Regions from separate parts of the [Bacillus] caldolyticus genome, predicted to be linked through region 3. Evidence: a T-box and tRNA genes for the amino acid it is inferred to sense, from the RefSeq annotation. Region 3 holds a T-box; the other regions hold tRNA genes.
What was found. The T-box of region 3 lies ahead of leuS (leucine--tRNA ligase). A T-box ahead of a tRNA ligase gene usually reads a tRNA of that ligase, here a tRNA-Leu.

Region 1 (9,302 bases), 930 kb from region 3:
GGCTCTTCAGGGCTCTTCACCCCAAAGAGCACCCCTTCTCCCGAAGTTACGGGGTCATTTTGCCGAGTTCCTTAACGAGAGTTCTCCCGCGCGCCTTAGGATTCTCTCCTCGCCTACCTGTGTCGGTTTGCGGTACGGGCACCTCTTCCCTCGCTAGAGGCTTTTCTTGGCAGTGTGAAATCGGGGACTTCCGGATTACTCCGTCGCCGTCACCGCTTAGCCTTATGATCCGCGGATTTGCCTGCGGATCAGCCTCACGGCTTGGACAGGCTCTTCCAGCCGCCTGCTCGCCCTATCCTCCTGCGTCCCCCCATCGCTCAAACGGGAAGAAGGTGGTACAGGAATCTCAACCTGTTGTCCATCACCTACGCCTTTCGGCCTCGGCTTAGGTCCCGACTAACCCTGAGCGGACGAACCTTCCTCAGGAACCCTTAGGCTTTCGGCGCAGAGGATTCTCACCTCTGTTTTCGCTACTCATACCGGCATTCTCACTTCTAAGCGCTCCACCAGTCCTTCCGGTCTGGCTTCTCTGCCCTTAGAACGCTCCCCTACCGATGACCAACGGTCATCCCGCAGCTTCGGCGGCACGTTTAGCCCCGGTACATTTTCGGCGCAGAGTCACTCGACCAGTGAGCTATTACGCACTCTTTAAATGGTGGCTGCTTCTAAGCCAACATCCTGGTTGTCTCGGCAACTCCACATCCTTTTCCACTGAACGTGCACTTCGGGGCCTTAGCTGGCGGTCTGGGCTGTTCCCCTCTCGACCACGGATCTTATCACTCGCAGTCTGACTCCCGGGCATAAGTCATTGGCATTCGGAGTTTGACTGGGTTCGGTAACCCGTTGAGGGCCCCTAGCCCAATCAGTGCTCTACCTCCAACACTCTTAAACCCGAGGCTAGCCCTAAAGCTATTTCGGGGAGAACCAGCTATCTCCAAGTTCGATTGGCATTTCACCCCTACCCACACCTCATCCCCGCACTTTTCAACGTGCGTGGGTTCGGGCCTCCAGCCGGTGTTACCCGGCCTTCACCCTGGACATGGGTAGATCACCTGGTTTCGGGTCGACGACGACGTACTTCACGCCCTATTCAGACTCGCTTTCGCTGCGGCTCCGCCTCTTCGGCTTAACCTCGCACGCCATCGTCACTCGCCGGTTCATTCTACAAAAGGCACGCCATCACCCATCAACGGGCTCTGACTACTTGTAGGCACACGGTTTCAGGTTCTCTTTCACTCCCCTCCCGGGGTGCTTTTCACCTTTCCCTCACGGTACTGGTGCACTATCGGTCACTAGGGAGTATTTAGCCTTGGGAGATGGTCCTCCCTGCTTCCGACGGGATTCCTCGTGTCCCGCCGTACTCAGGATCCGCTCGGGAGGGAACGAAGTTTCGACTACAGGGCTCTCACCTTCTCTGGCCGGCCGTTCCAGACCGGTTCGTCTACCCCGTTCCTTTCTCACTCCCATCGTGAGCGGTCCTACAACCCCAAGAGGCACGCCTCTTGGTTTGGGCTGTTCCCGTTTCGCTCGCCGCTACTTAGGGAATCGCATTTGCTTTCTTCTCCTCCGGGTACTAAGATGTTTCAGTTCCCCGGGTGTGCCCTCCATGCCCTATGGATTCAGGCATGGATACTGCCCCATTACGGACAGTGGGTTCCCCCATTCGGACATCTCCGGATCAACGCTTGCTTACAGCTCCCCGAAGCGTTTCGGCGTTTGCCCCGTCCTTCATCGGCTCCTAGTGCCAAGGCATCCACCGTGCGCCCTTTCCAGCTTAACCTATTGCGCTCTCGGCTTCTTCCTTTGCTTTATCGGTTATCTAGTTTTCAAGGAACGAAGTAGCTCCTTTGAATTCGCTTCTTCGCTGGTTTGCGTCGAGGAATTCGGCTTCTCCGAATCCACTTGTAGACGCAGACGCAAACGAGACTGCTTCTTGAATTTGCTTCTCTGCAGTCTTGCATCGAGGAATCCCGCTTCCTCGAATCTGCTAGAAGACGCAGATGCAAAGTAGCTCCTTTGAATTCGCTTCTTCGCTGGTTTGCGCCGAGGAATTCGGCTTCTCCGAATCCACTTGTAGACGCAGACGCAAACGAGACTGCTTCTTGAATTCACTTCTCTGCAGTCTTGCATCGAGGAATCCCACTTCCTCGAATCCGTTTGTAGACGCAAAGCGACTTCTTTGAACAAACTTCCTTGCGGCTTTGTGCCGAGGAATCTTGCTTCCCTGAACCTGCTAGCAGACGCAGGCACAGATGCAAAGCAACTGAAGGAATTTCTCATTCCTTCAAAACTGAACGAAACAGAAGCGCGTTTTGCTTTGAATAACGACTGATGTCTAGCTCCAGCGCCTGGCTCTCTTCTGCCAAATAACCTTCCCCCTCGGGGTGCAAGCACCCCTGCGGGTGAAGAACATTTGGCTTCGAGAGCCAAACGCGGCGCTTCCGCTTTTCTTCGTCCTTAGAAAGGAGGTGATCCAGCCGCACCTTCCGGTACGGCTACCTTGTTACGACTTCACCCCAATCACTTGCCCCACCTTCGGCGGCTGGCTCCCGTAAGGGTTACCTCACCGACTTCGGGTGTTGCAAGCTCTCGTGGTGTGACGGGCGGTGTGTACAAGGCCCGGGAACGTATTCACCGCGGCATGCTGATCCGCGATTACTAGCGATTCCGGCTTCATGCAGGCGAGTTGCAGCCTGCAATCCGAACTGAGAGCGGCTTTTTGGGATTCGCTCCCCCTCGCGGGTTCGCAGCCCTTTGTACCGCCCATTGTAGCACGTGTGTAGCCCAGGTCATAAGGGGCATGATGATTTGACGTCATCCCCACCTTCCTCCGACTTGTCGCCGGCAGTCCCTCTAGAGTGCCCACCTTCGTGCTGGCAACTAGAGGCGAGGGTTGCGCTCGTTGCGGGACTTAACCCAACATCTCACGACACGAGCTGACGACAACCATGCACCACCTGTCACCCTGTCCCCCCGAAGGGGGAACGCCCAATCTCTTGGGTTGTCAGGGGATGTCAAGACCTGGTAAGGTTCTTCGCGTTGCTTCGAATTAAACCACATGCTCCACCGCTTGTGCGGGCCCCCGTCAATTCCTTTGAGTTTCAGCCTTGCGGCCGTACTCCCCAGGCGGAGTGCTTATCGCGTTAGCTGCAGCACTAAAGGGTGTGACCCCTCTAACACTTAGCACTCATCGTTTACGGCGTGGACTACCAGGGTATCTAATCCTGTTTGCTCCCCACGCTTTCGCGCCTCAGCGTCAGTTGCAGGCCAGAGAGCCGCCTTCGCCACTGGTGTTCCTCCACATCTCTACGCATTTCACCGCTACACGTGGAATTCCGCTCTCCTCTCCTGCACTCAAGTCCCCCAGTTTCCAATGACCCTCCACGGTTGAGCCGTGGGCTTTCACATCAGACTTAAGGGACCGCCTGCGCGCGCTTTACGCCCAATAATTCCGGACAACGCTCGCCCCCTACGTATTACCGCGGCTGCTGGCACGTAGTTAGCCGGGGCTTCCTCGTGAGGTACCGTCACCGCGCCGCCCTCTTCGAACGGCGCTCCTTCGTCCCTCACAACAGAGCTTTACGACCCGAAGGCCTTCTTCGCTCACGCGGCGTCGCTCCGTCAGGCTTTCGCCCATTGCGGAAGATTCCCTACTGCTGCCTCCCGTAGGAGTCTGGGCCGTGTCTCAGTCCCAGTGTGGCCGGTCACCCTCTCAGGCCGGCTACGCATCGTCGCCTTGGTGAGCCGTTACCTCACCAACTAGCTAATGCGCCGCGGGCCCATCCGCAAGTGACAGCCAAAGGCCGCCTTTCAACCAAAGACCATGCGGTCTTCGGTGTTATCCGGTATTAGCTCCGGTTTCCCGGAGTTATCCCGGTCTTGCGGGCAGGTTGCCCACGTGTTACTCACCCGTCCGCCGCTGACCAAATCAGAGCAAGCTCCGATCCGGTCCGCTCGACTTGCATGTATTAGGCACGCCGCCAGCGTTCGTCCTGAGCCAGGATCAAACTCTCCAAAGAAAGTTGATTGGCTTTTTGCTTCAGCCGCAGCACCAAAGGCGCTAAGCGGCCTCCGCTTTTCGTTGCGCTTCGTTTCGTTCAGTTTTCAAGGAACGAAATAATCCTATGGACTCTTCATGGAGCGGGTGATGGGAATCGAACCCACGACATCAGCTTGGAAGGCTGAGGTTTTACCACTAAACTACACCCGCATATTTTTTGATGAAACACCCATCACAATCTTTCATGCCCCTTCCTCTGCCAGCTGATTCAAAGAAGCTGGATGCGTCGGGGCAACTCGAAGCGTATTCGGCGAAGTGAAGGCTCGTGGCTGAGGTTTTACCACTAAACTACACCCGCATAATATTTAGTTTAACAAAATCGGGAAGACAGGATTTGAACCTGCGACCCCATGGTCCCAAACCATGTGCTCTACCAAGCTGAGCTACTTCCCGATGATGGCGCGCTCGAGAGGATTCGAACCCCTAACCTTCTGATCCGTAGTCAGATGCTCTATCCAATTGAGCTACGAGCGCAATAGATTATTGCACCAAAGAGACGGATTATATTTTAGCAACTCGCTGTGTTGCTGTCAATAGTTTATCTAAAAAATGCGGTCGAGAGGACTTGAACCTCCACGGGGTCGCCCCCACTAGGCCCTCAACCTAGCGCGTCTGCCATTCCGCCACGACCGCATATTGACTAATCAGTGCGGGTGGAGGGACTTGAACCCCCACGCCGTGAGGCGCCAGATCCTAAGTCTGGTGCGTCTGCCAATTCCGCCACACCCGCTAATATGGTGAGCCATGGAGGACTCGAACCTCCGACCCTCTGATTAAAAGTCAGATGCTCTACCTACTGAGCTAATGGCTCATGGTTGGGTATACACTCCAGGTACTACCTAGCTCTACCTGCCTCTTCCTCTGCCAGCCTATTCAAAGAAGCTAGGTGCGTCGAGGCAACTCGAAGCAAACTCGAAGATGCAGCGCTCGTTACTGAGCTAATGGCTCATGGTTGGGTATACACTCACAGTGAACGATGTCCCTTCCTCTACAAGCATATTCAAGGAAGCAAGATGCGTCGGGACAACTCGCAACGAACTCGAAGATGTAGCGCTCGTTACTGAGCGAATGGCTCATGTATTTAACACATAAAAATGGCTGGGCCAGCTGGATTCGAACCAGCGCATCACGGAGTCAAAGTCCGTTGCCTTACCGCTTGGCTATGGCCCAGCGATTTAGTGCAATGGCGGTCCCGACGGGACTCGAACCCGCGATCTCCTGCGTGACAGGCAGGCATGTTAACCACTACACTACGGGACCACAAATCGCGGGGATCACCCCGCGCTATTCAGTGACCCGTACGGGATTCGAACCCGTGTTACCGCCGTGAAAGGGCGGTGTCTTAACCACTTGACCAACGGGCCACGCATATACGTATTGGAGTGGCGGAGAAGGCGGGATTTGAACCCGCGCGCCGTAAAGCCACGACCTAACGGTTTAGCAAACCGTCCCCTTCAGCCACTTGGGTACTTCTCCAAAGAAATGGCTCCGCAAGTAGGATTCGAACCTACGACCTACCGGTTAACAGCCGGTTGCTCTACCGCTGAGCTATTGCGGAATGATGAAAAAATTATATGTCATGCATATCTTTACGATGTGCTCGTTGCCTCTTCCTCTGCCAGCTAATTCAAGGAAGCGAGATGCGTCGAGGCAACTCGCAGCCAATTCGAAGATGTGAGGCTCGTCGCTGAGCTATTGCGGAATGATGTTTGACAATCGACATTGTTTATTATATTGAGCAACTTGTCGTTTGTCAATACGTTTTCCCGCAACTTCCTCTGCTGTTTTCCGCCGTTTAGCGACGGCTTTTATAATTTAGCACACGATCATCCTGATTGTCAACCTTTTTTCGCAAAATGTTTTGTTTGATTATTGGCGTTGACTGGACATTATAGTTTAACAATTCTTGACGAAAAGGCAGCTTGTCTATTTTCTCGACTGACGAACACCAAGGCGTGACGGAAGACCGAACAGCCACCCGCTTCACAGACCCATGCATGGGTCTGAAAGCGGCGTTGTTCAGTCGCCCGACAGTCGATCAAATGCCGAGGCTATGGAAAAGCTGCAAATGTTAAAGTTTCAAATTGCATCTACTCTGAAAATACCTGAGCTTCAAAATGTGTAAAACTGTAATATTCGACATAGAGATATTTTCATCCTTCCGATGGCAACCAAATTTTTCTGTCATGGAAGCCTAGGATCGTTTGAGCTTGCTTCGGCAGCGGCCGCAAACATAACGGTCTATGTTGATCCGTCTTTTGCGGCGGTAGGTGAGGCCGCATGACGTGCAAATGTATGTGTAGATCGTTTTCGGCGCTTTTGTATTTCGGATAAGCGGACGGCAGTAGCGAGGCGCCCCCACTTTTTGCAGCAGTTCGCGGAAGTCGCGGTCGCGGTGGCGGTAGCCTTTTCCCTCAAGGTGCAAGTGGTAATGGCAAAGCTCGTGTTTGATGATGGCGATCAATTCTTCCTCGCCGAACTGCTCGTAATGTTTTTTATTGAGCTCAATGTTGTGCGTTTGCAACATGTAGCGCCCGCCGGTGGTGCGCAAACGAGGGTTGAAGAAAGCGGTATGGCGAAACGGCTTGCCGAACACGCGAATGGAAATTTGTTCGACAAGGGCTTGCAGCTGCTTTTGGTCCATGGCGGGTCTCTCCTTCATCTTTTGGCACAGGACAATTCACCATTACATACATATATATTACCTTTCCACTGTCAGGGAGGTGACTGATTTTGCCTACATGGCTGAAAAATCAGATGAGACGAGCCTACTATGAGAAAAACCGTGAGCAAATTAAACTGTTGAACCAATGCTGGTTTTTTTATCGGAGAAAACACTGCTCCTAAGGCAGTGCTTTCTCCATTTCACTCTTTCGGCGGCACCATCGACAGCGATATTCTTCCCTTCGCCACATCGACATGCTCGACCCATACTTTGACGACGTCGCCGACCGAAACGACATCGAGTGGATGGCGCACGTATTGTTTGCTTAGTTTGGAAATGTGCACGAGCCCGTCCTGTTTGACCCCAATGTCGACAAAGGCGCCGAAGTCAACGACGTTGCGCACGGTTCCTTCCAGCTCCATGCCTGGCTTCAAATCTTCCATCTTCAACACATCTTTGCGTAATAGCGGCTTGGGCAGCTCGTCGCGCGGATCGCGCTCTGGGCGGCACAACGCGTCAATGATGTCGCGCAACGTCAGTTCTCCGATGCCGAGCTCGGCAGCCACCATCTCGACTTCGATGGCTTGCAGCGCCTGGCGCAGTTCATCACTGCCAATGGCGGCGGTCGTAAATCCTAACTTACGCAACAGTTGCTTCACTTCCGCGTACCGCTCGGGGTGAATCGGCGTGCGGTCAAGCGGTTCGTCGCCATCAACGATGCGCAAAAAACCGATGCACTGCTCGTACGTTTTCGCTCCGAGCCGAGGAATCGTTTTCAGCTCTTCGCGGTTGCGGAATTTCCCTTGCTCTTCGCGACGCTTGACGATGTTTTCTGCAACGGTTTTCGTGAGCCCGGACACGTACTGAAGCAGGGAGACGGAGGCAGTGTTGACGTTGACACCGACTTGATTGACGACCGTCTCGACGACGAAACGAAGCGACTCGGCAAGCTTTTTTTGCGACACATCGTGCTGGTATTGGCCGACGCCGACCGATTTTGGATCGATTTTGACAAGCTCGGCGAGCGGGTCTTGGACGCGGCGGGCGATCGAGACGGCGCTCCGCTCTTCGACTTGCAGGTCGGGAAACTCAGCGCGTGCAAGGTCGGAAGCAGAGTAGACGCTCGCTCCTGCTTCATTGACAATCAAATAAAAGATATCGCGTTGCACATGCTTCAGCGTGTCGGCGACAAACTGTTCGGTTTCCCGAGATGCTGTTCCGTTGCCAATAGCGATCATGTCAACGTGATAGTCATCAAGCAGGCGAAGAAGTTTCGCGCGCGCCTCTTCTTTTCGCTCTTGCGGCGGATGCGGATAGATCACATCAATGCGAAGCAGTTTCCCCGTTTCGTCGACAACGGCGAGCTTGCACCCAGTCCGATAGGCTGGGTCGATGCCGAGCACCGTTTTTCCTTTGAGCGGCGGCTGGAGAAGCAGTTTGCGCAAGTTTTCAGCGAAAATATGGATGGCCCGCTCCTCCGCTTTTTCCGTCAACTCGTTGCGGATGTCGCGTTCAATGGCAGGCTCCATCAGCCGCTTGTATCCGTCCTCGATCGCTTCTGCCACGATGGGAGCGGCCGGGGACGATTCATCAGCGACTGTTTTTCGCCGCAAATAGCGAATGATGTCCTCAACAGGCGCCTTGATCGAGACGCGCAGCACCTCTTCCTTTTCACCACGGTTTAACGCCAACACGCGGTGCGGAACGATTTTAGCGAGGGGTTCCTCGTAGTCGTAGTACATTTCGTACACACTCTTTTCGTCCTTTTCCGGCGCTTTGGCAACCGAAGCAATCGTTCCTTTCCGCCGTGTCTCGTCGCGCACCCATTGACGAAGAGCAGCGTCATCTGCCACTTTTTCGGCGATGATATCTTTCGCACCTTGAAGCGCCTCTTCAACGGTTGCGACTCCTTTATCTTCGTTGACGAACATTTCGGCCTGTTGTTCCGGAGTTGGGGCCGGTGGACACGAAAGGAGCCATTCGGCAAGGGGTTCAAGCCCTCTCTCTTTTGCGATTGTTGCTTTCGTGCGCCGCTTTTGCCGATATGGGCGGTATAAATCTTCGACTTGTTGCAACTTCGTGGCCTCAAGAATGTCGCGCTTTAACTCTTCCGTCAACTTCCCTTGCTCATCAATGAGGCGAATCACTTCCTCTTTCCGTTGCTCTAAATGCTGCAAATACTCCCATCTCTCAAGTACTTCACGAATTTGCACTTCATCGAGCGCCCCAGTCATTTCTTTCCGGTAGCGGGCGATAAACGGGATCGTGTTTCCTTCTCGATGGAGCGCAATGACGTTTTCGACTTGCTTCGCTGCCAGCTGCTGCTCGGCGGCAATGACTTCAATGAGCCGCTGTTCGTTAGCCAAGCGATTCCCTCCTTAATGACATGGAAAATAAAAAAGCGCTACCTGTACGCAGCTGCTTTGTGAAACAGTATACATAGATGAAAATGGAAGGACAGATCGTTCCGGGAAGACCGATCTGCCCGTCTCACTAACGTGAACACTCGATAATCAAGACCGATGCCGCACGTCAACGCCGCTTTCCCCATCCGCTCGGCCGCCCGTTGGCAACCGA
Region 2 (9,302 bases), 1.3 Mb from region 3:
CATTCATCGGGATGCGAAGGCAACGGTCCATATTGGCCTCAAGCAGCTCCTTCGGCAGTCCGGTCGTTTCACGGCCGAACACAAAGAAAATATGTTTTTCTGTATCGCTGAAATCAAACGAATCATAATACCGGCGCCCGAATTTCGTAATGAAATAAAACTCCCCTTCCGGAAAGCGGGCGAATAGTTCGTCAAGCGAGTCATAATACGAAATATTGACATACGGCCAATAATCAAGCCCGGCGCGCTTTAACATTTTATCATCCGTAGAAAAACCGAGCGGGCGGATCAAATGGAGCGACGTATCGGTTGCTGCGCACGTACGAGCGATGTTTCCAGTATTGGCTGGAATTTCTGGCTGGTATAGCACTACATGAAGCGGCATTTCCTTCACCTCAGCAACGTTTATTTGCGATCGATGATGTGAAAAAACTTATAGCGAATGTTCGGCGTATAGGCGCTTGAATCTTCATACGACCAATAGCGCATTCGGCTGTTTGTCGTATGGGCGTTCACAAGCGGCATCCCGTTCTGATCTTTCGCCACCACAATCGTTGAGTGGTCGAAGCGTCCGTCCCCTTGAAAATCATAACAGATGACATCACCTGCCATCAATTGCTCCGGCTCCGCCACTTCCACCGCCTGCAAGCCGATGCGCGACCCGCTCAAATACCAACGAAAAGCATGGGCCACAGCCCAGCTGTAACTCCAACTTCCGTGTTGACACCACCATCCCCTCGCCCGGTTCGGATAGCCCGTCATCGGCGCCCCGCCTGCATACAAGCATTGAGAGACAAAATTCGTGCAATCCACCGGAAACGACGGAAACACCGGGTTATGCCGATTCCACCACGTTTCCGCATACCGCACCGCCCGGGCGCGGTCATACTGGTAAGAAAGACGCTCCCCCGTCCATTGCTCTCGTTCGACGCGCGGCGCCTCCATATCCCCCCCCAACCGGTTGATCGGTTCATCAGTTACAAGCTCACCGCGAACAAAACAGGCGCATCGCTCCTCAACCTGTTCTTCTATATATAGTGAACCCCTTTGCTTAATTAAAAATTGATGGTGGGCAATATACATAACTTTCGCTTCCCGCTCGATGGTCTGCCTGCCGACAATTTGTCCCCGGATCGTGCAACGGACGATCTCCGCACCGCGCTTTTGGCAAAGCCGTTGCTTTCTTGCCGCCTCTTCGCTTCGGATATTGCTTTCCGACACAAACGAGCGGGCTCGCTCATCCAACCACGCGCGCAACTGTTTTTTCATGCTGCTTTCCACCACTTTCGTTTTTGTTACTACCTTATGTGGGGAAGCTGCGTTTTTTTCCCTATTCCTTTGCCTCAGCCAACAGTTTCAGTCCTTTTTCAATCTCAGCGATCACATCGGCATCCGCCTCCGTTTGCCGCGCGGCCTCCAAGTAAGGCTTAGCGCTTGGATCCCCGATTTTCCCGAGCGCCCACGCCGCCGTCCCGCGGATGACGGGACGGCTATCCTCTTTCAACAAACGCAGTAAGTGCGGCACCGCGGTTTGGTCTTTGTAATGGGCGAGCGCCAGAATGGCATTGCGCTGAATCGGCTTTTTCCCACGCCATGAACCCGCCATGGCCCCAAATGTTTCTTTAAATTCACGGTTGCTCATCTGAAGCAGCGGGATGAGCTTCGGCTTTACCGCTTCCGGATCCGGCTCGAATTCTGGATGCAAATGAAAGTCTTTCCCCTTATTTTCCGGGCAGACTTGCTGGCATGTATCGCAGCCGTACAGCCGGTTCCCGATTTTCTCCCGAAACTCGTCGGCTAAAAAGCCTTTCGTTTGCGTTAAAAAGGAAAGGCACCGCTGTGCGTTCAGTTGCCCCCCTTGCACAAGCGCCCCGGTCGGGCAGGCATCAATGCATTTCGTGCACGTGCCGCATCGGTTTTCAACCGGTTCATCAGGGGGAAATGGAATATTCGTAATCATTTCTCCCAAATACACATACGATCCAAACTCCGGTGTAATAATAGAGCAGTTCTTGCCGCTCCAACCGATCCCTGCTCGTTCCGCCACCGCCCGATCAGCGAGCTCTCCGGTATCCACCATCGAGCGAACGCGGGCATGGGGCACTTTGGCCAGCAAAAACTCCTCGAGCTGCTGCAAACGTTCCCGCAACACATCGTGGTAGTCCTTTCCCCATGAAGCGCGGCAAAAAACGCCGCGCCGTTCCGTCTTTGTCCCCCGCGGCGCATTTTTCATTTTAGACGGATAGGCAAGAGCAATGGCAATAATCGATTTTGCTTCCGGAAGAAGCAATGAAGGATTCGTCCGTTTCTCAATATCTGGTTCCTCAAAACCGGACTGATAGCCGAGCTCCTGCTGGCGGCGCAGCCGTTCCTTTAATTCAACAAACGGATCAGCGCTCGCAAATCCGATTTTATCAATGCCGATTGACCGACTGTACTCAATGACTTCCTGCTTTAATGCCATAACATCCATCGTTTTCCCTCCTTTCGTCATATATGGTAAAATGAAATCCGAGGTGATCAAGATGAAATGCGTGATATCAGAACAACTAAAGCAACGCCTTCCTTCTGGTAAATTCGGCGTCATCCGCTATCATCATATCGAGGTCAGCGATTCACCGCAAATGTTAAGGGGGAGGCTTGAGCTGTTTCAAGAATCTCTTTACATCGAGCTGCAGGAAAAGTCGATTGCCGACATCCCTGAGATGGTCGAATGGCGCCGTACTTTCAAACAAATCGGAACGGACCCAAGCCGCTATCGACCGTCAAGTGAAAGCCTGTACCGACGCATCCAGAAAAAAAGCTTCATTCCGCCTATCCATTCAGCGGCGGACATAAACAACTTTTTTTCACTCTATTATAAAATTCCGCTCGGCATCTATGATCTAGACCGCATCAACGGGACAGTGACGCTCACGATCGGCACGGAACAAGATGAATACATCGCGTTAAACGGCCGCACAGTCAACTTTGCCAACAAACTCGTCAGCAAAGATGAACGAGGGCCGTTTGGCAGTCCGATCGTCGATTCGGAGCGGACCGCCGTGACGAGAGAAACGAAAAACGCTTTGCAAATCGTTTACTTTCTCCCATCAACGCCAGAAGAAACCGCCAAGCGCCAGCTTCAAGCCATCCAAACGATGTTTGTGCAAATTCATGGCGGCGAAGCCGACGCCCAATTGTTCATTTGATCTTCCCCCCACTTTCCTGCTGTTGGAAACGGGGGACTCCCTCCCTACTTGAACTCTCTCCCACCTACGCTCACGCGTGGAAGTGGGGGTCTTCTCGGTTTAGGGTGATAAAGAAAAAAACGCAATGCCTCGTTCTTTAACGAAACGAAACACTGCGTTGTCCCCAACAATCATAACGTAATTTTAAAGCTAACGAGAGATATTATAACAGACTTCCACACGCATCGCAAGAAAAAAACGCAAAAATCGACAAAAGAAATTGTACAAAAGGGCACCAGAATCTCTGGTGCCAGCAACCAGTGACCCGTACGGGATTCGAACCCGTGTTACCGCCGTGAAAGGGCGGTGTCTTAACCACTTGACCAACGGGCCATTATGGCGGAGAAGGCGGGATTTGAACCCGCGCGCCGCAAAACTGCGACCTAACGGTTTAGCAAACCGTCCCCTTCAGCCACTTGGGTACTTCTCCAAAGAAATGGCTCCGCAAGTAGGATTCGAACCTACGACCTACCGGTTAACAGCCGGTTGCTCTACCGCTGAGCTATTGCGGAATGATGAATAACTATATGTTATGCACATCTTCCAAATGTGCTCGTTGCCTCTTCCTCTGCCAGCTAATTCAAGGAAGCGAGATGCGTCGAGGCAACTCGCAGCGAATTCGAAGATGTGAAGCTCGTCGCTCCGATTTTGCTGTGGAACGATGGGGCATTGTTCGCCCATTATTATAGCGAATGACCCAAAAATATTCAATGGAAAATAATGGGCCTAAGTGGACTTGAACCACCGACCTCACGCTTATCAGGCGTGCGCTCTGACCAGCTGAGCTATAGGCCCATAAAAAGCGGGTGATGGGAATCGAACCCACGACATCAGCTTGGAAGGCTGAGGTTTTACCACTAAACTACACCCGCATATCATTTAGTTGAACATCCGCCACGCTGCTTCCATGCCCCTTCCTCTACCAGCTGATTCACAGAAGCCAGATGCGTCGGGGCAACTCGAAGCAGATTCGATGATGCAGATGCTCGTGGCTGAGGTTTTACCACTAAACTACACCCGCATATCATTTAGTTGAACATCCGCCACGCTGCTTCCATGCCCCTTCCTCTACCAGCTGATTCACAGAAGCCAGATGCGTCGGGGCAACTCGAAGCAGATTCGATGATGCAGATGCTCGTGGCTGAGGTTTTACCACTAAACTACACCCGCAAATATAGAATATAATGAAAAGGGCGACTAGTGGGAATCGAACCCACGCATGCCAGAGCCACAATCTGGTGCGTTAACCACTTCGCCATAGTCGCCTCGTTCTGGTGCCGGCTGCAGGACTTGAACCCGCAACCTACTGATTACAAGTCAGTTGCTCTACCAATTGAGCTAAGCCGGCATATTTAAAATTAGCTAGTGACTCATGTTGTCTGCCTGGTTGTGCCTCTTCCTCTGCAAGCTGATTCGAGGAAGCTGAGTGCGTCGAGGCAACTCGCAGCCAATTCGATGATGCCGATGCTCGTCTCTACCAATTGAGCTAAGCCGGCATATTTAAAATTAGCTAGTGACTCATGTTGTCTGCCTAGTTGTGCCTCTTCCTCTCCCAGCTAATTCGAGGAAGTCAAATGCTCGGTGTCCCTTCCTCTGCAAGCTTATTCAAAGAAGTGGGATGCGTCGGGACAACTCGCAGCAGATTCGACGATGCGAATGCTCGTCTCTACCAATTGAGCTAAGCCGGCACGATTTTAAAGTGCATGGCGGAGGAGGAGGGATTCGAACCCCCGCGCGCCTTGCGGCGCCTCTCGGTTTTCAAGACCGACCCCTTCAACCACTTGGGTACTCCTCCAAAAAAGCAACAATAATAATGGTGGACCTTGTAGGACTCGAACCTACGACCGGACGGTTATGAGCCGTCTGCTCTAACCAGCTGAGCTAAAGGTCCGATAATGGTGGCGGTGGAGGGGATCGAACCCCCGACCTCACGGGTATGAACCGTACGCTCTAGCCAGCTGAGCTACACCGCCAAATTTAAGTCAAAAGGTGGAGCCTATCGGGATCGAACCGATGACCTCCTGCTTGCAAAGCAGGCGCTCTCCCAGCTGAGCTAAGGCCCCATGATAAATCGGGAAGACAGGATTTGAACCTGCGACCTCACGGACCCGAACCGTGTGCTCTACCAAGCTGAGCTACTTCCCGACAAAACGCGCTCGAGAGGATTCGAACCCCTAACCTTCTGATCCGTAGTCAGATGCTCTATCCAATTGAGCTACGAGCGCACAAGTGCCGAGGGCCGGACTCGAACCGGCACGGTAGTTACCTACCCCAGGATTTTAAGTCCTGTGCGTCTGCCAATTCCGCCACCCCGGCGGAAGTGGAGCGGAAGACGGGGCTCGAACCCGCGACCCCCACCTTGGCAAGGTGGTGTTCTACCGCTGAACTACTTCCGCAAGACGATGAGCCATGGAGGACTCGAACCTCCGACCCTCTGATTAAAAGTCAGATGCTCTACCTACTGAGCTAATGGCTCATGGTTAGGATAACACTCTACAGCTTCGTTTCACTCTACCTGCCTCTTCCTCTCCCAGCCGATTCAAAGATGCCAAGTGCGTCGAGGCAACTCGAAGCAAACTCGAAGATGCAGCGCTCGTTACTGAGCTAATGGCTCGCGGTTGCCGCCTTAATGGCTTAAGGGGTTATTAAGGAATAAGAATGCCGGCTGCAGGACTTGAACCCGCAACCTACTGATTACAAGTCAGTTGCTCTACCAATTGAGCTAAGCCGGCACATTTAAAATTAGTTAGTGACTCATGTTGTCTGCCTAGTTGTGCCTCTTCCTCTGCAAGCTGATTCGAGGAAGCTGAGTGCGTCGAGGCAACTCGCAGCCAATTCGATGATGCCGATGCTCGTCTCTACCAATTGAGCTAAGCCGGCACATTTAAAATTAGCTAGTGACTCATGTTGTCTGCCTAGTTGTGCCTCTTCCTCTGCAAGCTGATTCGAGGAAGCTGAGTGCGTCGAGGCAACTCGCAGCCAATTCGATGATGCCGATGCTCGTCTCTACCAATTGAGCTAAGCCGGCACATTTAAAATTAGCTAGTGACTCATGTTGTCTGCCTAGTTGTGCCTCTTCCTCTGCAAGCTGATTCGAGGAAGCTGAGTGCGTCGAGGCAACTCGCAACAGACTCGACGATGCGAATGTTCGTCGCTACCCATTGAACTAAGCCGGGGTGGTTTGAACATCTGACATGTCTGTGAACTACTCCCACTTAGCTTTGCATGAAGCGGGAACCTTCTTTCGGAACTATGATAAAAATGGTGGCTCGGGACGGAATCGAACCGCCGACACAAGGATTTTCAGTCCTTTGCTCTACCGACTGAGCTACCGAGCCATATATTATTTTTTAACTCGCTCGTTGAATTGCTCTGTGCCTCTTCCTCTACAAGCTGATTCAAAGACGCTCGATGCGTCGAGGCAACTCGAAGCGAATTCGATGAAGCGGATGCTCGTCTCTACCGAATGAGCTGCTGAGCCGTATTTTTCATCTTTCACAATTTTGAAAGAATGGCGGTCCCGACGGGACTCGAACCCGCGATCTCCTGCGTGACAGGCAGGCATGTTAACCACTACACTACGGGACCAATTTTGGTTGCGGGGGCAGGATTTGAACCTGCGACCTTCGGGTTATGAGCCCGACGAGCTACCGGACTGCTCCACCCCGCGATGATGAGAAAGTAAGTTGATTTTCACAATGCTTTTAGTGTTGTTGTTCGTTGCCTCTTCCTCTACAAGCTGATTCAAAGACGCTCGATGCGTCGAGGCAACTCGAAGCGAATTCGATGAAGCAAAGGCTCGTTGCTCCACCCCGCGATGATGAGAAAGTAAGTCAGCTTTTATATTAAGATGGTGGAGGATGACGGGATCGAACCGCCGACCCCTTGCTTGTAAGGCAAGTGCTCTCCCAGCTGAGCTAATCCTCCACGAAATTGCCTAGCAGCGACCTACTCTTGCAGGGGCGCTGGCCCCAACTACCATCGGCGCTGGAGGGCTTAACTTCCGTGTTCGGGATGGGAACGGGTGTTTCCCCTCCGCCATAGCCACTAGGCAACAATGGACAAGTCTTATTATAAGGAAAGTTGACCTGTTGTCAAGACTTTTTCATTCCCTCAAAACTAGATAACCGTGCTCAGGAAGAAGCCGCTCGCCTGCGCTTTTCTTGGTTAAGCCCTCGATCGATTAGTATCCGTCAGCTCCACGTGTCGCCACGCTTCCACCTCGGACCTATCGACCTCGTCATCTTCGAGGGATCTTACCCGCTTTGCGCGGTGGGAAATCTCATCTTGAGGGGGGCTTCACGCTTAGATGCTTTCAGCGCTTATCCCGTCCGCACATAGCTACCCAGCGGTGCCCCTGGCGGGACAACTGGTACACCAGCGGTGCGTCCATCCCGGTCCTCTCGTACTAAGGACAGCTCCTCTCAAATTTCCTCCGCCCGCGACGGATAGGGACCGAACTGTCTCACGACGTTCTGAACCCAGCTCGCGTACCGCTTTAATGGGCGAACAGCCCAACCCTTGGGACCGACTACAGCCCCAGGATGCGATGAGCCGACATCGAGGTGCCAAACCTCCCCGTCGATGTGGACTCTTGGGGGAGATCAGCCTGTTATCCCCGGGGTAGCTTTTATCCGTTGAGCGATGGCCCTTCCATGCGGAACCACCGGATCACTAAGCCCGACTTTCGTCCCTGCTCGACCTGTCCGTCTCGCAGTCAAGCTCCCTTGTGCCTTTGCACTCTCCGAATGATTTCCAACCATTCTGAGGGAACCTTTGGGCGCCTCCGTTACCTTTTGGGAGGCGACCGCCCCAGTCAAACTGCCCACCTGACACTGTCTCCCACCCCGCTAAGGGGTGCGGGTTAGAATTTCAATACCGCCAGGGTGGTATCCCACCGTCGCCTCCACCGAAGCTGGCGCTCCGGCTTCCCAGGCTCCCACCTATCCTGTACAAGCGATACCAAAATTCCATATCAGGCTGCAGTAAAGCTCCACGGGGTCTTTCCGTCCTGTCGCGGGTAACCTGCATCTTCACAGGTAGTATAATTTCACCGGGTCTCTCGTTGAGACAGCGCCCAAGTCGTTACACCTTTCGTGCGGGTCGGAACTTACCCGACAAGGAATTTCGCTACCTTAGGACCGTTATAGTTACGGCCGCCGTTTACTGGGGCTTCGGTTCGCACCTTCGCTTCCGCTAAGCGCTCCCCTTAACCTTCCAGCACCGGGCAGGTGTCAGCCCCTATACGTCGCCTTTCGGCTTCGCAGAGACCTGTGTTTTTGATAAACAGTCGCTTGGGCCTTTTCACTGCGGCTCTTCAGGGCTCTTCACCCCAAAGAGCACCCCTTCTCCCGAAGTTACGGGGTCATTTTGCCGAGTTCCTTAACGAGAGTTCTCCCGCGCGCCTTAGGATTCTCTCCTCGCCTACCTGTGTCGGTTTGCGGTACGGGCACCTCTTCCCTCGCTAGAGGCTTTTCTTGGCAGTGTGAAATCGGGGACTTCCGGATTACTCCGTCGCCGTCACCGCTTGGCCTTATGATCCGCGGATTTGCCTGCGGATCAGCCTCACGGCTTGGACAGGCTCTTCCAGCCGCCTGCTCGCCCTATCCTCCTGCGTCCCCCCATCGCTCAAACGGGAAGAAGGTGGTACAGGAATCTCAACCTGTTGTCCATCACCTACGCCTTTCGGCCTCGGCTTAGGTCCCGACTAACCCTGAGTGGACGAACCTTCCTCAGGAACCCTTAGGCTTTCGGCGCAGAGGATTCTCACCTCTGTTTTCGCTACTCATACCGGCATTCTCACTTCTAAGCGCTCCACCAGTCCTTCCGGTCTGGCTTCTCTGCCCTTAGAACGCTCCCCTACCGATGACCAACGGTCATCCCGCAGCTTCGGCGGCACGTTTAGCCCCGGTACATTTTCGGCGCAGAGTCACTCGACCAGTGAGCTATTACGCACTCTTTAAATGGTGGCTGCTTCTAAGCCAACATCCTGGTTGTCTCGGCAACTCCACATCCTTTTCCACTGAACGTGCACTTCGGGGCCTTAGCTGGCGGTCTGGGCTGTTCCCCTCT
Region 3 (9,302 bases):
ACCGACATTGATCGAGCTGAACGAAGATCCTCACGTCGGCATTGTAACAAAAACTTCATGGAAAATCGACCGCTGCCAATCATTGGCGTGATACGGCCGGCCTATGCGGCGCATAGTAAACATGAGGGAATATCACGAAACGAGGTGAGCGCATGGCGACAAGACAATCCGTTGAGGAATTTTTGCAGCGGTGTGAAGATGTGATCCGCTACGCGAAAGAGCAATATACGGAAGCGCAAAAGCAGGAGCATTACAACATCACCGAATACACCAACGCCCAGCAGATGCTCGAGCAGACGGTCATCGATTTAGCGCACTTGGCGCGAAGCTGCAACGCCCAGCAGCGCGAGCAGCTGCATCGGATGCGGCTCCAACTGGAGCAATTGCAAAACGACATGATTTTGCTTGACCGCTGAAACGAGGAGGAACACAACATGAAGCGACGCTTGAAACAAACGAATCCGGAACAAAAAACACGCAACGGCCAAAACAATAACGATCTTGAGCTTGGTCAAGACTTTGACCCGGTGAAGCTGGCGAAAAAGCAATACGAGGAAACGGGCGGCCAACCGATCCGCTCCAAGCAGCGGAACGGGTGACGACAAGCCAAAGGGGCGGAAGCCGCTCCAACTTGTTCTTCTTTTCGCGCAGGAGCCCCGCTTCAAAAGCCATTGTTTCCGTGGGGAGTTAGTTTGGCAAAAAAGTGGCGGACGCATCGGAACGCTCCGCCTTTTTGATTGCATTTTTTCCTGTTTTCCCCTACAATTATTTCGGAACTCAAAATAAAAGCCAGAAAAGGATGATGACCGATGCCCCGCGCTCTTTGGTGGCTGCTTGTCGGCATGGCGCTCAATGTGACAGGGGCGTCGTTTCTATGGCCGCTAAACACGATCTATTTGCACGAACAGCTCGGCCAGCCGCTCGCTGTCGCTGGTGTCGTGCTCATGCTCAACTCTGGGGGAAGCGTCATCGGCAGCTTGGCCGGCGGCTTTTTGTTTGACCGGATCGGCGGGTTTCGCGTTTTGTTGGCCGGAGCGATGTTGACGATAGCCGCGCTCGGCGGCTTAAGCGTTTGGCACGGTTGGCCGCATTATGCGGTGTTTTTGGCGTTTGTCGGCGTTGGCAGCGGCGTCGTCTTTCCGGCCGCGTCGGCGTACGCCGGGGCGATTTGGCCGGAAGGGGGGCGGCGGGCGTTCAACGCCTTGTATGTCGCGCAAAACATCGGCGTCGCCGTCGGGTCGGCGCTTGGCGGGCTTGTCGCTTCATATTCGTTCTCGCTCGTTTTTTTCGCCAATCTTTTGTTGTATGCCGCGTTTTTGTTTACGGTTGTGGCCGGGCTGCGCCGCGTTCCGCTCTTGCCGCCGCCGAGAAAGAAACGATCCGGAGAAGCGGAAAGAGCGCCATCCCGCTCCGCGGGCTGGGCGTTTGCCCTCCTTTGCGCCGGCTATGGACTGTGTTGGTTGAGCTATGTCCAATGGTCGACGACGATCGCCGCCTATACACGCGAGCTCGGGATACCAGTCGGGCAGTACAGCTTGCTTTGGACGATCAACGGAGCGTTGATCGTCTTGGCCCAGCCGCTGTTGTCAGCGGTCATCCGCCGCTTCATGCCGACGTTGAAGCGGCAAATCGTGATCGGTTTTTTTATTTTCGCCGTTTCGTTTGCCATGCTGTTGGGGGCGCATTCGTTTGCAGAGTTTGCCGCGTCCATGATTGTGCTCACGATCGCCGAGATGATCGTCTGGCCGGCGATTCCGGCCGCGGTGAACGAATGGGCGCCCCCGGGGAAAGCCGGGTTTTACCAAGGAATCGTCAACGGGACGGCCACGGCCGGACGGATGATCGGACCGGTCATCGGCGGCTCGGTCGCCGATCTGTTTGGAATGAAACTGCTCATCATGATGTTAGCATTGTTTGCCTTATTGGCGGTGCTGGCCGCGCTTTTGCATGATCGTCGGCTCCCGAAGCGGACGGAGAACGCGGATGAAAAAACCGCGGCTTCCGTATAGATTTCGGCTTGCAATTGATCGACAAATTTTTTAAAATAATAATAAATTTGTCATTCTGTCCACTCATCGGTCGATTCATGTGCGAATAAGGCGAATAACGGTGAAGAGGAGCAGTAGCGGGCCCGACGGACGGCAGAGAGTTGACGGATGGTGCGAGTCAACCGAAGTCGGCTCGTGAACTCGCCTCGGAGTTGCCGGCGTGAACGGTCATCGACAGCGCCGGCCGTCCATCCGCGTTAAGGAAGAAAGCGGGTGCGCCGTTTGGCGCGCCAAAAAGGGTGGTACCGCGGGAAGCGCGCCTCTCGTCCCTTTGCTGTGGGGATGGGGGGTTTTTTTGTACATATTTTCGTCAATGATGCAAGTAGAACTTGATAGGAGGAGTGCTGCGATGAGCTTCAACCACCGCGAAATTGAACAAAAATGGCAGGACTATTGGGAGAAAAACAAAACGTTCCGCACGCCCGATGATGATGACAAGCCGAAGTTTTACGTTCTCGACATGTTCCCGTATCCATCCGGCGCCGGCTTGCACGTCGGCCATCCAGAAGGATATACGGCGACCGATATTTTGGCGCGCATGAAGCGGATGCAAGGGTACAACGTCCTTCACCCGATGGGCTGGGACGCGTTCGGGCTGCCGGCCGAGCAATATGCGCTCGATACCGGCAACGACCCGGCGGAGTTTACGCAAAAAAACATCGACAATTTCCGCCGGCAAATCAAATCGCTTGGCTTTTCGTACGACTGGGACCGGGAGATCAATACGACCGACCCGAACTATTACAAATGGACGCAATGGATTTTCTTGAAGCTGTATGAAAAAGGGCTCGCCTACATGGATGAAGTGCCGGTCAACTGGTGTCCGGCGCTCGGCACGGTGCTGGCGAACGAAGAGGTGATCAACGGCCGGAGCGAGCGCGGCGGGCATCCGGTCATCCGCAAGCCGATGCGGCAATGGATGCTGAAAATCACCGCCTATGCCGACCGCTTGCTTGAAGATTTGGAAGAGCTCGACTGGCCGGAAAGCATTAAAGAGATGCAGCGCAACTGGATTGGCCGTTCGGAAGGAGCGGAAATCGAGTTTGCCGTCCACGGCCATGACGAAACATTCACCGTGTTCACGACGCGTCCGGATACGCTGTTTGGCGCGACGTACACCGTCTTGGCGCCGGAGCATCCGCTCGTTGAAAAAATCACGACGCCGGAGCAAAAGCCAGCCGTTGACGCCTACTTAAAGGAAATTCAAAGCAAAAGCGACCTTGAGCGCACCGATTTGGCGAAAGAAAAAACGGGCGTGTTCACCGGCGCGTACGCCATTCACCCGGTTACCGGCGATCGGCTTCCGATTTGGATCGCTGACTACGTCTTGATGAGCTACGGCACCGGAGCGATCATGGCCGTGCCGGCGCACGATGAGCGCGACTACGAGTTTGCGAAAAAATTCCACTTGCCGATGAAAGAAGTCGTCGCCGGCGGCGATATCGAAAAAGAACCGTACACCGGAGATGGCGAGCATATCAACTCCGAGTTTTTGAACGGGTTGAACAAGCAGGAAGCGATCGACAAAATGATCGCCTGGCTTGAGGAGCACGGCAAAGGGCGGAAAAAAGTGTCGTACCGGCTGCGCGACTGGCTGTTCAGCCGCCAGCGCTACTGGGGCGAGCCGATTCCGATCATCCATTGGGAAGACGGCACGATGACGCCGGTGCCGGAAGAGGAATTGCCGCTTGTGTTGCCGAAAACGGATGAAATCCGTCCGTCGGGAACGGGCGAGTCGCCGCTGGCCAACATCGAAGAATGGGTCAATGTTGTCGACCCGAAAACCGGGAAAAAAGGGCGGCGCGAAACGAACACGATGCCGCAATGGGCTGGAAGCTGCTGGTATTATTTGCGCTACATCGACCCGCACAACGACAAGCAGCTCGCCGATCCGGAAAAGCTGAAAAAGTGGCTGCCGGTCGATGTCTACATCGGCGGGGCGGAGCACGCGGTCCTGCATTTGCTTTATGCCCGCTTCTGGCATAAGTTTCTTTATGACCTTGGCATCGTGCCGACGAAAGAACCGTTCCAAAAGCTGTTCAACCAAGGGATGATTTTAGGCGAAAACAACGAAAAAATGAGCAAATCAAAAGGCAATGTCGTCAACCCGGACGACATCATCGAAAGCCATGGGGCCGACACCTTGCGGCTGTATGAAATGTTCATGGGGCCGCTTGAGGCGTCGATCGCTTGGTCGACGAAAGGGCTTGACGGGGCGCGGCGCTTCCTCGACCGCGTCTGGAGGCTCTTTGTCACCGAGAATGGCGAACTGAACCCGAACATTGTCGACGAACCGGCAAACGATACGCTCGAGCGCATCTATCACCAAACGGTGAAAAAAGTGACGGAAGACTACGAATCCTTGCGCTTTAACACCGCCATTTCGCAGCTTATGGTGTTCATCAACGAAGCGTACAAAGCGGAGCAAATGAAAAAAGAATACATGGAAGGCTTCGTCAAGCTCTTGTCGCCGGTCTGCCCGCACATCGGCGAGGAGCTGTGGCAAAAGCTTGGCCACACGGACACGATCGCCTATGAACCGTGGCCGACGTATGATGAAACGAAGCTTGTGGAAGACGTCGTGGAAATCGTCGTGCAAATCAACGGCAAAGTGCGGTCGCGCTTGCACGTGCCAGTTGACTTGCCAAAAGAAGCGCTCGAGGAGCGGGCGCTCGCCGATGAAAAAATCAAAGAGCAGCTTGAGGGCAAAACCGTGCGCAAAGTGATCGCCGTCCCCGGCAAGCTCGTCAATATCGTCGCCAACTGATGATGAGGGCGGGCTTCGGCCCGCTCCTGATCCACCAACGAAAGGGGTCGATCTGCCATGGAAGAGATCAAGGAAATCACGCCGGCTGAAGTGAAAGAAAAACTCGAACGCGGGGAAAAGCTGAACATTGTCGATGTGCGCGAAGACGAGGAAGTCGCCCTCGGCATGATCCCCGGCGCCAAACATATTAAAATGGGCGACATCCCCGATCGGCTTGAGGAATTCGACCGCAACGAAGAATATATTTTCGTCTGCCGCTCCGGACGGCGGAGCGAAAACGTCTGCCGCTACTTGCAAGAGCTTGGCTATCGCGTCCGCAACATGACGGGCGGCATGCTCGAGTGGGAAGGCGAAACAGTGCCGAAGCGATAAGCGCTTCCGGCTCAAAGAACAGGGCATGGCGGCGGGCCGTCATCCAAGTGATCCCGTTTTTGTCGAGACCAAAACGACGGAACGTGTCAGCGGATGGGAAATGGATCCATCCGAACGGCCCCGTTCAGTCAAGAGGCAGAGGAATGGCTGGCTGCCGCGGGCCTTTTCATGCGTCGGCGGCTTGCGCTTCCCCGGTCCGCTTGCGGGGTAGGAGCGAAAAAGCGTCCCAGCTTTTTGGGGCGCTTTTTCCATTTTGTTTTAGTACCAAAGTGTGATGCAAGAAAAAAAAGGAAAGGATATAATTTTCGGTAAAATCAGACACTTGTTCGAAGGAGGAGCTCTCTGTTGAAACTCGGCGACCGCTTGAAATTCGCCCGCTTGATGAAAGGCCTGACCCAAGAAGAAACGGCTGAAGGCATTATTTCGGTTTCTTATTTATCGAAAATTGAGAATAACCAAGTCATCCCGAGCCAAGAGGTGCTCGAATGGCTGTTTCGGCGGCTGGACATCCGGCCGGGTGGAAACGAAACAATGCCTTCATGGTTCGAATGGGTGATGTCGTGGTATAAGGCGATGACCAACCGTGATGTGCCTGCCGCGCGGGAACTGTATGAAACGGTCAAAGAACGATGCGAGCAGTCTGGGGATGCCGAAGCCATGATTTATTTTCAGCTGATGCGAATCCGGTATTGGCTGCTTCTTGGCGACAAAAAGGGGGCGGAAACGGCGGCGCAAAGCGTGCGGGACTGGTATGGGTCGTTGAGTGATGACATGCGCTATTATTATTGGAAGTTTTTTGGGCTTTTATATTATTGTCAAGAAAAATATGACGACGCCTTGCATTGTTATCAAAAGGCAGAAGAGTTGTTGAAGGGGGAATGGAAAACGAGCGGGGAGGAGGCCGATTTGGCTTACTTGTCGGCGCTTGCATGCAGCCGTCTGTGGAAATGGTTTCAATGCCTTCATTACGCCGAGCGCGCGCTGGCGCTCAGCCAGGCGGAATACGACTTGCGGCGGAGCGCCGAATGCCATGTGCTGCTGGCGATTTGCTACCGGCGCTGCGGGGAGATCGACAAAGCGGTCGACCATTGTCTGCTGGCCCAAAAGGCGGCGAGGATGGTGGATGATCGACGGCTTCTTGGGATTGTGGAACACAATCTCGGCCACTTGAAAGGAATGAAACGTCAATACCGCGAGGCGGTGCAACATTACGAGAACAGTTTGATCTATAAAGAGGACGCCCCGCTGGATGCTCGGCTCATCACGCTTTTGTCGCTCGTGCGCGTGCATTGCGATGCCAAGCATTATCGCAAAGCGTCGATGGCTGTCGAGGAAGGGTGGAAACAGCTCGAACAAGCCCCTAACGGCGCGTCCGAGCATTATGAGTATTATTTGCATTTTTCCATTTACCGGCTGCTTTTGAGTGCAGACGATGAACGGTTAGAGCGGCTGCTCAAACAGGAGGCGATTCCCTATTTCCAAAAAAAGAAGGAGTATGACGACGCGTCATTGTATGCCGAATATTTGGCGGATTGTTATATGCGGAGGCGCCAATACAAGCAGGCGGCCCAATATTATCAATTAAGTTGCGCTCTCTTGCGGGCGCAAACAGGCGTTTGAAAGGAGGTGAAGCTCGTGAAAAAGCGGGTCGTTGTGATCATCGTTCTCGCCGTCCTTGGCCTCGCTTCAGCCTTTGGTCAAGGCATCGGGGTGAAAGAAGCGGCTAAAGATGAGCATCCGCCGCCGACGGTGATCGCCCGATAAAAGAAGCGGCTGGATTGGCGCTTTGCCTGTCTGTGTTGATCTTCTTCGAACCGATCCGTCTCCTGTTTTCGCCATGGGGCGAAAGCGGGGGATGAGTCGGTTTTTTGTTTTGTCCGTCAAAGCACGTTCTGTGGAAATCCGTCGGCTCAAGCGAAAAAGATCAATCGTTTTTTCCGCTTGGCAGCTTCGCTGTCGGTCGTGTTTCACTTTGGCCGTTTTGTCGCAGGCGGAAAGCCGCAAAGAGGGAAAAACGGAAAATAGGCTGCCGGATCAGGCCGCATGTCACCCGATCATTTTCCCAATACCCAATCAAAATATATTGTAATAAAATTTTTATTAGAATAAATAATTAGAAAACTGTAGATGAGCAAATTCACTGACATAAATTGACAACTAAACAAAAAAGGAGACATGAACCCGATTCCTTGGTTAGAATAGATGTACCACCAACTATCCACAAGGAGGTTCATGTCTCATGAATAGATTAGCACATCACCAAGGAATCCACAAGTTTTTCTTCACGCTGGGGTTGACGCTGCAGCTTTCCAAATCGGTCATCAAGCATCTCATTCATATTGTCGATGCCTTGACCACCAAGGGATTCTCGGGAACATTGACTGATATTCATTACTGGAGCTTTCATCCGAATCATCGAACGACGCTCAGTCACTTTTTCACGAAAAGCCCTTGGAACGAGGAAAGGCTGCTTGGGAAGCTTCAAGAGTGGATCCTTTCCCAGGTCGAACGACTGGCCAAACGGAAGAATCAACCCCTTTTTGTTTCGATTGATGATACGATTTGCCAAAAAACGAAGCCTTCGTCACGGGCTGCGCACGCCATTCAAGGGTGCGACTGGCACTACTCGCATAAAGATCATCAATCGGTCTGGGGGCATTCGCTCGTTTGGCTGATGGTGCACACCTTCACGCAGGCGTTCCCATTTGCGTTCCGCCTGTATGACAAGAAAGCGGGAAAAAGCAAGATCGACCTGGCGATCGAGATGCTTTCCTCGCTCAAGGTGAAGCGGGCTCAGCCGGTGTATGTGCTCATGGATTCGTGGTATCCGTCCAAAAAGCTCATTGAAGCCTGCTTGAAACAGGGATTCCATGTCATCGCGATGCTCAAGACGAACCGGATTCTCTACCCGAAAGGCATCGCCATCCAAGCCAAGCAGTTCGCCCGCTATATCGAGTCCAAAGACACCCGCCTCGTCACGGTGGGGCAGGAGCGTTATCGCGTGTATCGCTATGAGGGGGCCATCCATGGCCTCGATGACGCGGTGGTGCTGCTGGCTTGGAAGGCGGATCAGCCGATGGCGCCGGAACATCTTCATTGCATCTTGAGCACCGACCGGGAACTCGGGGACGAAGACATCTTGCGTTACTACGCCCAGCGCTGGACGATCGAGTGCTTTTTCCGGCAGGCGAAAGATCAACTGAAGCTGGATGGATACCGCGTTCGCCACATTCGGGCGGTGAAACGGTATTGGGCGGTGGTGCTGTTGGCCTGCGTGTACAGCATCGCCGAATCCCGACAAAACCTCTCCACCGGGCTGGAGCTTCTTCGGTCGCGGAAAGACCACAGCGTCGTCGAGTTCATTTATGACGCTGCAAAGCAAGATATTCCCATTGATGTGATCAAAAAACAGCTCCGTATCGCGTAAGGGGTACCCTGTTTGTCTCTCTAACCATGGAAATTATTGTAATGAAAAATGCTCATCTACAGTAGAAAATATAAGAAAGGGGTAAAGGGAATGAACAAACGGGCGATGCTTGGCGCGATTGGGTTGGCGTTTGGATTGATGGCTTGGCCGCTCGGTGCTTCAGCGAAGGAAAGATCAATGGTGTGGAACGAACAGTGGAAGACGCCATCGTTCGTTTCTGGTCCGCTGTTAAAAGGCGAGGATGCTCCGGAAGAATTGGTTTACCGTTATCTTGATCAAGAGAAGAATACGTTCCAGCTTGGTGGACAAGCCCGCGAACGGCTGAGCTTGATTGGCAAACAAACGGATGAACTCGGCCATACGGTCATGCGTTTTGAACAGCGCTATCACGGCATCCCCGTGTATGGCGCCGTGCTCGTTGCCCATGTCAACGATGGCGAATTGTCCTCTTTGTCGGGTACGCTCATTCCGAATTTGGACAAACGAACGTTGAAAACAGAAGCCGCTATTTCCGTTCAACAAGCGGAAATGATCGCGAAACAAGATGTGGCTGATGCGGTGACGAAAGAACGGCCGGCGGCCGAAGAGGGAAAACCAACGCGGCTTGTCATCTATCCGGATGGGGAGACCCCGCGCCTCGCCTATGAAGTCAATGTCCGCTTTTTAACCCCTGTCCCAGGCAACTGGA

Region 1: it encodes a tRNA-Leu, which carries the amino acid that the T-box ahead of leuS (leucine--tRNA ligase) is inferred to sense. The anticodon was not compared.
Region 2: it encodes a tRNA-Leu, which carries the amino acid that the T-box ahead of leuS (leucine--tRNA ligase) is inferred to sense. The anticodon was not compared.

What each region holds. Positions count from the first base shown of each region.
Region 1 is NZ_CP025074.1:1,763,798-1,773,099, forward strand. Features, by position in the region: rRNA gene CWI35_RS09130 (23S ribosomal RNA) at 1-1,780, opposite strand, end outside; rRNA gene CWI35_RS09135 (16S ribosomal RNA) at 2,462-4,019, opposite strand; tRNA gene CWI35_RS09140 (tRNA-Gly) at 4,137-4,210, opposite strand; tRNA gene CWI35_RS09145 (tRNA-Pro) at 4,380-4,453, opposite strand; tRNA gene CWI35_RS09150 (tRNA-Arg) at 4,458-4,534, opposite strand; tRNA gene CWI35_RS09155 (tRNA-Leu) at 4,611-4,693, opposite strand; tRNA gene CWI35_RS09160 (tRNA-Leu) at 4,709-4,790, opposite strand; tRNA gene CWI35_RS09165 (tRNA-Lys) at 4,796-4,871, opposite strand; tRNA gene CWI35_RS09170 (tRNA-Gln) at 5,156-5,230, opposite strand; tRNA gene CWI35_RS09175 (tRNA-Asp) at 5,245-5,320, opposite strand; tRNA gene CWI35_RS09180 (tRNA-Glu) at 5,353-5,424, opposite strand; tRNA gene CWI35_RS09185 (tRNA-Ser) at 5,444-5,536, opposite strand; tRNA gene CWI35_RS09190 (tRNA-Asn) at 5,544-5,618, opposite strand; gene CWI35_RS09195 (SprT family protein) at 6,255-6,704, opposite strand; gene cmpA (cortex morphogenetic protein CmpA) at 6,794-6,907, shown strand; gene CWI35_RS09205 (Tex family protein) at 6,926-9,091, opposite strand.
Region 2 is NZ_CP025074.1:1,441,901-1,451,202, forward strand. Features, by position in the region: gene trmL (tRNA (uridine(34)/cytosine(34)/5-carboxymethylaminomethyluridine(34)-2'-O)-methyltransferase TrmL) at 1-385, opposite strand, end outside; gene CWI35_RS07535 (amidase domain-containing protein) at 406-1,269, opposite strand; gene queG (tRNA epoxyqueuosine(34) reductase QueG) at 1,331-2,473, opposite strand; gene CWI35_RS07545 (B3/B4 domain-containing protein) at 2,526-3,191, shown strand; tRNA gene CWI35_RS07550 (tRNA-Glu) at 3,492-3,563, opposite strand; tRNA gene CWI35_RS07555 (tRNA-Ser) at 3,568-3,660, opposite strand; tRNA gene CWI35_RS07560 (tRNA-Asn) at 3,668-3,742, opposite strand; tRNA gene CWI35_RS07565 (tRNA-Ile) at 3,952-4,025, opposite strand; tRNA gene CWI35_RS07570 (tRNA-Gly) at 4,032-4,102, opposite strand; tRNA gene CWI35_RS07575 (tRNA-His) at 4,423-4,495, opposite strand; tRNA gene CWI35_RS07580 (tRNA-Thr) at 4,503-4,578, opposite strand; tRNA gene CWI35_RS07585 (tRNA-Ser) at 4,935-5,025, opposite strand; tRNA gene CWI35_RS07590 (tRNA-Ile) at 5,045-5,121, opposite strand; tRNA gene CWI35_RS07595 (tRNA-Met) at 5,127-5,203, opposite strand; tRNA gene CWI35_RS07600 (tRNA-Ala) at 5,221-5,293, opposite strand; tRNA gene CWI35_RS07605 (tRNA-Pro) at 5,302-5,375, opposite strand; tRNA gene CWI35_RS07610 (tRNA-Arg) at 5,382-5,455, opposite strand; tRNA gene CWI35_RS07615 (tRNA-Leu) at 5,461-5,546, opposite strand; tRNA gene CWI35_RS07620 (tRNA-Gly) at 5,552-5,626, opposite strand; tRNA gene CWI35_RS07625 (tRNA-Lys) at 5,634-5,706, opposite strand; tRNA gene CWI35_RS07630 (tRNA-Thr) at 5,890-5,962, opposite strand; tRNA gene CWI35_RS07635 (tRNA-Phe) at 6,493-6,568, opposite strand; tRNA gene CWI35_RS07640 (tRNA-Asp) at 6,743-6,818, opposite strand; tRNA gene CWI35_RS07645 (tRNA-Met) at 6,824-6,900, opposite strand; tRNA gene CWI35_RS07650 (tRNA-Val) at 7,082-7,157, opposite strand; rRNA gene rrf (5S ribosomal RNA) at 7,166-7,282, opposite strand; rRNA gene CWI35_RS07660 (23S ribosomal RNA) at 7,394-9,302, opposite strand, start outside.
Region 3 is NZ_CP025074.1:2,695,812-2,705,113, forward strand. Features, by position in the region: gene CWI35_RS14040 (YtzC family protein) at 153-416, shown strand; gene CWI35_RS14045 (hypothetical protein) at 435-599, shown strand; gene CWI35_RS14050 (MDR family MFS transporter) at 810-2,009, shown strand; T-box leader at 2,101-2,322, shown strand; gene leuS (leucine--tRNA ligase) at 2,398-4,815, shown strand; gene CWI35_RS14060 (rhodanese-like domain-containing protein) at 4,873-5,187, shown strand; gene CWI35_RS14070 (helix-turn-helix domain-containing protein) at 5,533-6,807, shown strand; gene CWI35_RS18710 (hypothetical protein) at 6,823-6,951, shown strand; gene CWI35_RS14075 (IS701 family transposase) at 7,427-8,614, shown strand; gene CWI35_RS14080 (M4 family metallopeptidase) at 8,705-9,302, shown strand, end outside.